2 regions of the Streptomyces sp. NPDC104367 genome follow, and region 2 is predicted to be linked to the other one. Evidence: riboswitches for the same ligand, from Rfam matches in the RefSeq annotation. Region 2 holds a riboswitch; the other holds the start of a gene.
The links. A riboswitch is a leader RNA that binds a small molecule or an ion and turns the genes downstream of it on or off. The one in region 2 is predicted to bind glycine.
Positions count from the first base shown of each region.

Region 1: another riboswitch for glycine. It lies ahead of gcvP (aminomethyl-transferring glycine dehydrogenase); the one in region 2 lies ahead of gcvT (glycine cleavage system aminomethyltransferase GcvT).

Region 1 covers NZ_JBVJND010000013.1:253,361-257,563, forward strand. Annotated here, with positions in the region: gene gcvP (aminomethyl-transferring glycine dehydrogenase) at 1-1,631, opposite strand, end outside; glycine riboswitch at 1,805-1,899, opposite strand; gene ACZ619_RS21615 (PRC-barrel domain-containing protein) at 2,016-2,396, shown strand; partial or broken gene ACZ619_RS21620 (DNA polymerase IV) at 2,309-3,897, opposite strand; gene ACZ619_RS21625 (MerR family transcriptional regulator) at 3,998-4,203, opposite strand, start outside.
Region 2 covers NZ_JBVJND010000014.1:223,830-228,032, forward strand. Annotated here, with positions in the region: gene ACZ619_RS22660 (enhanced serine sensitivity protein SseB) at 25-819, opposite strand; gene ACZ619_RS22665 (AAA family ATPase) at 887-1,564, opposite strand; glycine riboswitch at 1,754-1,850, shown strand; glycine riboswitch at 1,851-1,961, shown strand; gene gcvT (glycine cleavage system aminomethyltransferase GcvT) at 2,000-3,127, shown strand; gene gcvH (glycine cleavage system protein GcvH) at 3,236-3,613, shown strand; gene glyA (serine hydroxymethyltransferase) at 3,651-4,203, shown strand, end outside.

The DNA.
Region 1 (4,203 bases), on a different contig from region 2:
TGCGCCTGCTCGGCGGGCGCGAAGGGGTGCAGCTGCCCGAACTCGGGCCAGGTGACCGGCTCCATCTCGGTGGTCGCGTTGAGCTTCATGGTGCAGGAGCCCAGCGGGATCATGCCCCGGTCCAGCGCGTAGTCCCGGTCGGCGAGCCGGCGCAGGTAGCGCAGCATCGCGGTCTCGGAGCGGTACTGGTGGAAGACGGGGTGGGTCAGGTAGCCGTCGGTGCGCAGCAGCGCCTCGGGCAGCGTGTCCGCGGCGCTCGCGTCCAGGGCCTCGACGTCCCCCTCGACCCCGAACGCCGTCCACACGGCGCCCAGCCGGGCCCGCGTGGTGGTCTCGTCGCAGGCCATGGAGACGTGGTCGGCGTCGACGAGCCGCAGGTTGACCCCGCTGTGCCGGGCGGCGGCGACGACCTCGGCGGCCCTGCCGGGCACCCGTGCGGTGAGGGTGTCGAAGTAGGCGCCGTGGACGATCTCGACGCCGCCGGCCGTCAGCCCGGCGGCGAGGACCGTGGCGTAGCGGTGGGTGCGCCGCGCGATGGCCCGCAGCCCCTCGGGCCCGTGGTAGACGGCGTACATGCTGGCCATCACGGCGAGCAGCACCTGTGCGGTGCAGATGTTGCTGGTGGCCTTCTCGCGCCGGATGTGCTGCTCGCGGGTCTGGAGGGCGAGCCGGTAGGCCCTGTTCCCGTCCGCGTCCACGGACACGCCCACGAGCCGCCCGGGCAGGCTGCGGGCGAACTTCTCGCGTACCGCCATGTAGCCGGCGTGCGGTCCGCCGAAGCCCATCGGCACACCGAACCGCTGGGTGGTCCCGACGGCGATGTCGGCGCCCAGCTCGCCCGGCGAGGTCAGCAGGGTCAGCGCGAGCAGATCGGCGGCGACGGTGACGAGCGCGCCGAGCTCGTGCGCCTGGTCGACGACCGGCCTGAGGTCGCGTACGGCACCGGAGGCACCCGGGTACTGGATCAGGACGCCGTTGATCTCGCGCCCGGCGAGGTCGGCCGGGATGCCGTCGGCGAGGTCGGCGACCACGACCTCCACGCCGGTCGGCTCGGCACGGGTCTCGATCACCGCGATGGTCTGCGGCAGCGCGTCGGCGTCGACGACGAAGACGCCCTTCTTGTTCCTGCCCATGCGCAGCGACAGGGCCATGGCCTCCGCGGCGGCCGTGCCCTCGTCGAGCAGGGAGGCGCCGGAGGTGGGCAGCCCGGTGAGGTCGGCGACCACGGTCTGGAAGTTCAGCAGCGCTTCCAGCCGGCCCTGGGAGATCTCCGGCTGGTACGGCGTGTAGGCCGTGTACCAGGCGGGGTTCTCCATCACGTTGCGCAGGACGACCGGCGGGGTGAAGGTCCCGTAGTAGCCCAGCCCGATCATGGAGTCGAGGACCTGGTTGCGGTCGGCGAGCGAGCGCAGCTCGGCGAGCACCTCGGCCTCGGTCCGCGCGCCGGGCAGCGCCAGGGAGTCGGCGTTCTTGATCACGTCCGGCACGGCGGCGGCGGTCAGCTCGTCGAGCGAGCCGTAACCGACCTGGGCGAGCATCTTGGCCCGGGCTTCCAGATCGGGGCCGATGTGGCGCTGCTCGAAGGGAATCCCCTGTTCGAGCTCGGAGAGCGAAGGGCGGTGGGCGGTCATTGCGGAGGCCTCCTGGTCTGACGCGACCTTCGAGGGGTACCCCGGCGCGGGTACCCCGACGGCCTCCCCCTCTGTCATCTCAACCTGAGAGCTTCGCCGGTGCCCGCGGGCTCCGGCTTTCACCGTCGGTGAGAGCGGACGCCATCGGCACCCGCCCTGCTTTCCAGAGTGACCTCGTCCGTGCGGTACGTGGGCCTGAGAGATTCCGGGGAGGATTTGCTCCTTCGGCGCCTCCGGTTCGCCCGGAGGACTCTCCCGCACGGGGTCAGCAGCCGCTGTCAGCCTACCAGCGAGGTCTGCGGCCGGGCCTTCGAGTGGCCGCGGCGTTGAATGTGCTCTTTTGTAGTGCTTACGGATGAGTTGCGACCAAGTGGAGGGCCCGCCGTGCAGACCGACATCGATCCGCGCAACCTGATCGGCCGCAAGGCGTTCGACCGCAACGGTACGAAGATCGGCACGATCGACGAGGTGTACCTCGACGACGCGACGGGCGTGCCGGAGTGGGCGGCCATACGCACCGGCCTGTTCTCCCGGGACGCCTTCGTGCCCCTGGAGCCCAGTGAGCTGGTCGAGGGCACCCTGCACGTCCCCTTCGACCGCGCCCTGATCAAGGACGCCCCCGACTTCGGCGTCGGCCGCCACCTGTCACCCGAGCAGGAGCTCCAGCTCTACCACCACTACGGCCTGGACACCCCGGCCCCGCCCCACCCCCGCCCGGACCACGACTTCGGCAAGCTGGCGGGCACGGAGGACACGGGGGCCTGAGACCGACGCGCCCACCACACCGCCGCGGGCAGTCGTGCGGCGGGGGGCGGCACGGTTGGGCGCGGCGGCACCTGCGGGCGCCGGTCAGCGGTCCCACGCCGGCCCCGCCCCACGGTCACGTACGCATCTCGTCCACTGCGACGCCCGGCACCAGGGGCAGCTCCACCAGCGGCAACGGATCCGCCGGCTCCAGTTCGGGGTCGTCGACCCGGAAGGTCCGTACCCGCCCCGCCTCCGCCTCCGTCGGCGTCTCGAACCGCACCGTCACCCTGCCCAGCCCGCTCCCCTGCACCCATCCGTGCCCGTGCTCGGCGTGCCGCACGTCGTGGCCCGCGGGCCAGCGCCGCTCGGCGGCCGCCTCCTGCGACGCCACCGGCTCCGGCACGGCCGCGGCCGTCTCCTCGGCGGGTGCCGCCGCCTCCCCGGCCGCCGCGGCCTGCGCGAACAGGTCCTCCTGCGTGTAGTCGGCCAGCCCCGACACCCCCACCCCCAGCAGCCGCACACCGCCCGTCGTGTCCACCGAGTCCAGCAGCCGCGCCGCCGCCTCCCGCACCACCGCCGGATCGTCGGTCGGACCCCGCAGCGTCTCCGACCTGGTGAGCGTCGAGAAGTCGTACCGCCGCACCTTCAGCACGATCGTCCGCCCGGACAGCCCCGCCCCGCGCAGCCGCCCCACGCACCGGTCGGCCAGCCGCTGCACCTCAAGGCCGACCCGCAGCCGGTCGTGGATGTCCACGTCGTAGGTGTCCTCGACCGACACCGACTTGGTCTCCCGCTCGGCCACCACGGGCCGCTCGTCGTGGGCCAGCGCCATCGCGTACAGCGCGTGCCCGTGCGCCTTGCCGAGCAGCCGGACCAGCTCGTCCTCGCCCGCCTCGGCCAGCTCCCCGACGGTGGCGATCCCGGCCCGCCGCAGATGGTCCCCGGTCGCCGGCCCGACCCCGGGCAGGGTGCGCACCGGCATCGGCTCCAGCATCGCCCGCTCCGTGCCCGGGTCGATCATGACCAGTCCGTCGGGCTTGGCCTCCTCGGAGGCGATCTTCGCGAGCATCTTGGAGGCGGCGAGCCCGACGGACCCGCACAGCCCCGTGGCGGCCCGTATGTCCGCGCGCAGCCTCTCCCCCACCAGCCGCGCCGACACCGCGTCCCAGGCCGCCGCGCCGGCCTCCAGGTCCACGAACGCCTCGTCCAGGCTCAGCGGCTCCACCAGCGGCGACAGCTCGTGCAGCAGCGCCATCACCTGCTCGCTGATCGTCCGGTACAGCCCGAAGCGCGGCACCAGGTACGCGGCGTTCGGCGCCAGCCGCCGCGCCTGGGCCATCGGCATCGCCGAGCGCACCCCGAACGCCCTGGCCTCGTACGACGCGGTGGCCACCACACCACGCGGTCCGAGCCCGCCCACGATCACGGCCTTCCCGCGCAGGCTCGGCTTCGACGCCTGCTCCACCGAGGCGTAGAAGGCATCCATGTCGAGATGCAGGATCGTGGGCTCGTTTCTCACATCTCCGATGCTGCACCACGGCACTGACAATGCCCCGGCACATGACCGTGCCGGGGCATCGCGGGAGACTCCGAAGGCGCCGGATCTCCGGCCCGGGGGTTCAGACCGCCCGGTTGCGCCGCCGGGCCAGCTCGTCGGCGGGGTTGTGCCCGACGAGGGTCTCGCCGGTGTCGACGCGCTCGCCGTGCAGCTGGGACAGCGCGCTCTCCACGTCCCGCCAGACCACCCCGACCGCGATGCCGAAGATGCCCTGACCGCCCTGGAGCAGGGCGTGGACCTCGTCCGGCGAGCTGCACTCGTAGACCG
Region 2 (4,203 bases):
TCCCCGCGCCCCGGGCGGGGCGCCTCAGTGGCCGTACTGGTAGAAGGGGCGGACGTTCTCCCGCATCCAGTGGGCCACCGGGTCGTCCGCCACGTCGAGCAGGACCAGGTTCACCGGCCAGCCGACCGGGACCCGGCCGAGCGCCTTGCCCAGTGCCTCCAGCGGCACCGCCCGCAGGTCCTCGCCCTCCCAGTGGGAGAGTTCGACGCCCACGAACATCACCGGGTCGGCGGTCTCGATCGCGGCGAGGCAGCGGCGGGCCGTGGCGACCACACCGACCGCCGCGAACTCCGCCGAGGCCGCGGCCAGGAAGTCCATCGGGTCGTCCTGCCAGTCGGGCTCGAAGAGCCGGACCCGGCCGCCCGAGGCCGGGCCGTCCGGGTGGCTGCGACCGGACCGGCACAGCTCGGCGACCGCCTCCGGCGGCAGCGGCAGGCCGACCACTCCCCCGGGGTTCACGGCGATGCCGACCTGCGGCGGCAGACCGCGGGCGAACTCGACGGCGGGGGCGACGGCGAACGACAGATGGGAGCCGACCACCAGCCGGAACTGCTCCTCGGAGCTGAAGACCGGGACGTACACCTGGCCGTCGATCTCCGTGGTGGGCAGGTCCAGCGGACCGCTGTGCGGGCCGCCGCCCTCGGGCAGCGGGATCCACAAAAAGCCCCGGCCCAGTACCTCGATGAGCCGGGCCGCCGCCGCGGGCACGCCGAGGGAGGCCGAGAGGACCTCCTCCAACTCGTTGCCGGGCCAACCGCCGTGCGGGTGGGGGTGTGTCTGTGCCGGGAAGTCCGCGGGAATGTCCGCCGGGAAGTCCATCTGCCTACCGCCTGCTGGGAACCGCTGCTGAGAGGGAAAAGGCTAGCGGGTGGCACGGACAAGTCCATCAGCCGATGCGGCGCGCGAAGGCGATCCGGCGCAGTCCGTCCGCCGCGTCCCGGTCGAGCAGCACCGCCGAACCGACGCCCTCGGGCAGCCTGCCCTCCGCCACCGAGCGCAGCAGCCGGGCGGCCGCGTGACGGTGGCGCAGGAAGGCGTACCGGGAGACGCCCCGGCCGCGCTCGCGCTGGCCGCCCAGCGCGGTGTCCGGGGTGACGTCGAGCAGGAGCAGGTGCAGGGTGCCGCCGCGGCGGCGGGCCTCCCGGGCCAGCCAGTCGCGGACCCAGGCCTGGGTGCCGCAGTCGTGCACGACCACGCCGTCGCCGGAGCGCAGGGCGCGGCGGAGCCCGGTGTAGTGGGCGAGCCGGACCAGCGGGCGGTAGACGGCGTAGGGCAGGAGGCGGCCCAGGCGGGCGTCCCAACGGTCGCGGGTGTCCTGGGAGTCGATGCGGATGCCCTGGACCGTGCGGTGCATCAGGGTGGACTTGCCGCTCCCCGGCAGGCCGGTGACCACGACCAGGTCCCGGGGGCCGAAGAGCAGGCCGTGCGGACTGCGGCCGGCCCGCTCGCGCAGGTCGCGGACGACCGGTGCCCGGAGTTCGCCGCACCGCTCGCGGGCCGGGGCCGCCGGCTGCTGGGGCAGGGCGATGCCCGTCGTCGTCGCGTACGCCGTGGTCCTTGTCACCGTGTCCGTCCTCCCCGGGGGTTCAGGAAAGGTTCTCCCCACTTAATGTAAAGAGAAGGTAATGCACGATGTCTCGCGGTTCCGTCCGCTTCCGGCCACAGCCCTGTCACAGACGGCGGTACCCGGTCCGGACTGCGGTGCGCCCGGGTGCCGTGCAATGATGTGCGCGCCAACTGCATACCGGCCGCTTGAATCCGCGCGGGAGAGTTCCCAGCAGTCTCGCTGGGACGCCGAAGGAGCAAGTCCCTCCCTTGAATCTCTCAGGCCCCGTTACCGCGCGGGCGAGGCACATCTGAAAAGCGGGCCGCCATGACGGCGGTCCCACCCAAGGTGCAAGCCGCTGACCGTCGTCGTGGTCAGGGCGAACCTCTCAGGTTCCGATGACAGATGGGGAGGAAAGACCTCGCCTGTCATGCCTTTGGGAGACAACCGACCGTGAGCAGCACCCCACTCTCCGGACCCCGCCGTACCGCGCTCGATGCCCTGCATCGCTCGCTCGGCGCGACCATGACCGACTTCGCCGGCTGGGACATGCCCCTGCGCTACGGCTCCGAGCGCGACGAGCACGTCGCGGTGCGGACCAGGGCCGGCCTCTTCGACCTCTCCCACATGGGCGAGATCACCGTGACCGGCCCCCGGGCCGCCGCCCTGCTGGACCACGCCCTCGTCGGGAACATCGCCTCCGTCGGTGTCGGCCGGGCCCGCTACACCATGATCTGCCGGGCCGACGGCGGCATCCTGGACGACCTGATCGTCTACCGGCGGGCCGAGACCGAGTACCTGGTCGTGGCCAACGCCTCCAACGCCCAGGTGGTCCTCGACGCCCTCGCCGGGCGGTCCGCCGGGTTCGACGCCGAGGTGCGGGACGACCGGGACGCGTACGCCCTGATCGCCGTCCAGGGTCCCGAGTCGCCCGGCATCCTGAAATCGCTGACCGACGCCGACCTGGACGGCCTGAAGTACTACGCCGGGCTGCCCGGCACCGTCGCCGGCGTGCCGGCCCTGATCGCCCGCACCGGCTACACCGGCGAGGACGGCTTCGAGCTGTTCGTGCGGCCCGAGCACGCGGTGCGGCTCTGGGAGGCGCTGACCGAGGCGGGCGAGGGCGTCGGCCTGGTGCCCTGCGGGCTGTCCTGCCGGGACACCCTGCGCCTGGAGGCGGGCATGCCGCTGTACGGGCACGAGCTGACCACCGGCCTGACCCCCTTCGACGCCGGGCTCGGCCGGGTGGTGAAGTTCGAGAAGGAGGGCGACTTCGTGGGCCGCGAGGCGCTCACCGCGGCCGCCGCCCGCGCGGAGGCCGCCCCGCCGCGGGTGCTCGTCGGCCTGGTCGCCGAGGGCCGCCGCGTCCCGCGCGCCGGGTACCCGGTGGTCGCCGGCGGCGCGGTGATCGGCGAGGTCACCTCCGGCGCGCCCTCCCCGACCCTGGGCAGGCCGATCGCGATGGCGTACGTCGACGCGGCGTTCTCGGCGCCGGGCACGGCGGGCGTCGGCGTGGACATCCGGGGCAGCCACGAGCCCTACGAGGTCGTGGCGCTGCCCTTCTACAAGCGGCAGAAGTAGCCGAAGCAGCCGTCCGCCGGCCGTGCCGAGCGCATCGTCGCTGCTCACGCACGCCTTCCGCAGTCCCCCATTCACCAGCACTCCCACGCGTACAGGAGAATTCAGGCCATGAGCAACCCCCAGCAGCTGCGTTACAGCAAGGAGCACGAGTGGCTGTCGGCCACCGAGGAGGGCGTGGCGACGGTGGGCATCACCGAGCACGCGGCCAACGCCCTCGGTGACGTCGTCTTCGTCCAGCTCCCGGAGGTCGGCGCCACGGTGACCGCGGGCGAGTCCTGCGGCGAGCTGGAGTCGACCAAGTCGGTGTCCGACCTGTACTCGCCGGTGACGGGTGAGATCACCGAGGTCAACGAGGACGTCGTGGACGACCCCTCGCTGGTGAACTCGGCCCCCTTCGAGGGCGGCTGGCTGTTCAGGCTGCGCGTCGCGGACGAGCCTGCCGAACTGCTCTCCGCCGACGAGTACACCGCCTTCACCACCGGCTGAGAACCGCCGGGCCCCGGCCTAGGAGTCGTAGAAACAGATGTCCGTCCTGAACACGCCCCTGCACGAGCTCGACCCGGAGGTCGCCGCGGCGGTCGACGCCGAGCTGACACGCCAGCAGTCCACCCTGGAGATGATCGCCTCCGAGAACTTCGCGCCGGTCGGGGTCATGGAGGCGCAGGGTTCGGTCCTCACCAACAAGTACGCCGAGGGCTACCCGGGCCGCCGCTACTACGGCGGCTGCGAGCACGTCGACGTCACCGAGCAGATCGCCATCGACCGGGTGAAGGAGCTGTTCGGCGCCGAGTACGCCAACGTGCAGCCGCACTCGGGCGCCTCCGCCAACCAGGCGGCCCTGTTCGCGCTGGCCCGGCCCGGGGACACCATCCTCGGCCTGGACCTGGCGCACGGCGGCCACCTGACCCACGGCATGCGCCTGAACTTCTCCGGCAAGCAGTTCGACGTGGTCGCCTACCACGTCGACGACGCCGGCCTGGTCGACATGGCCGAGGTCGAGCGGCTCGCCAAGGAGCACCGGCCGAAGGTGATCATCGCGGGCTGGTCGGCGTACCCGCGGCAGCTGGACTTCGCGG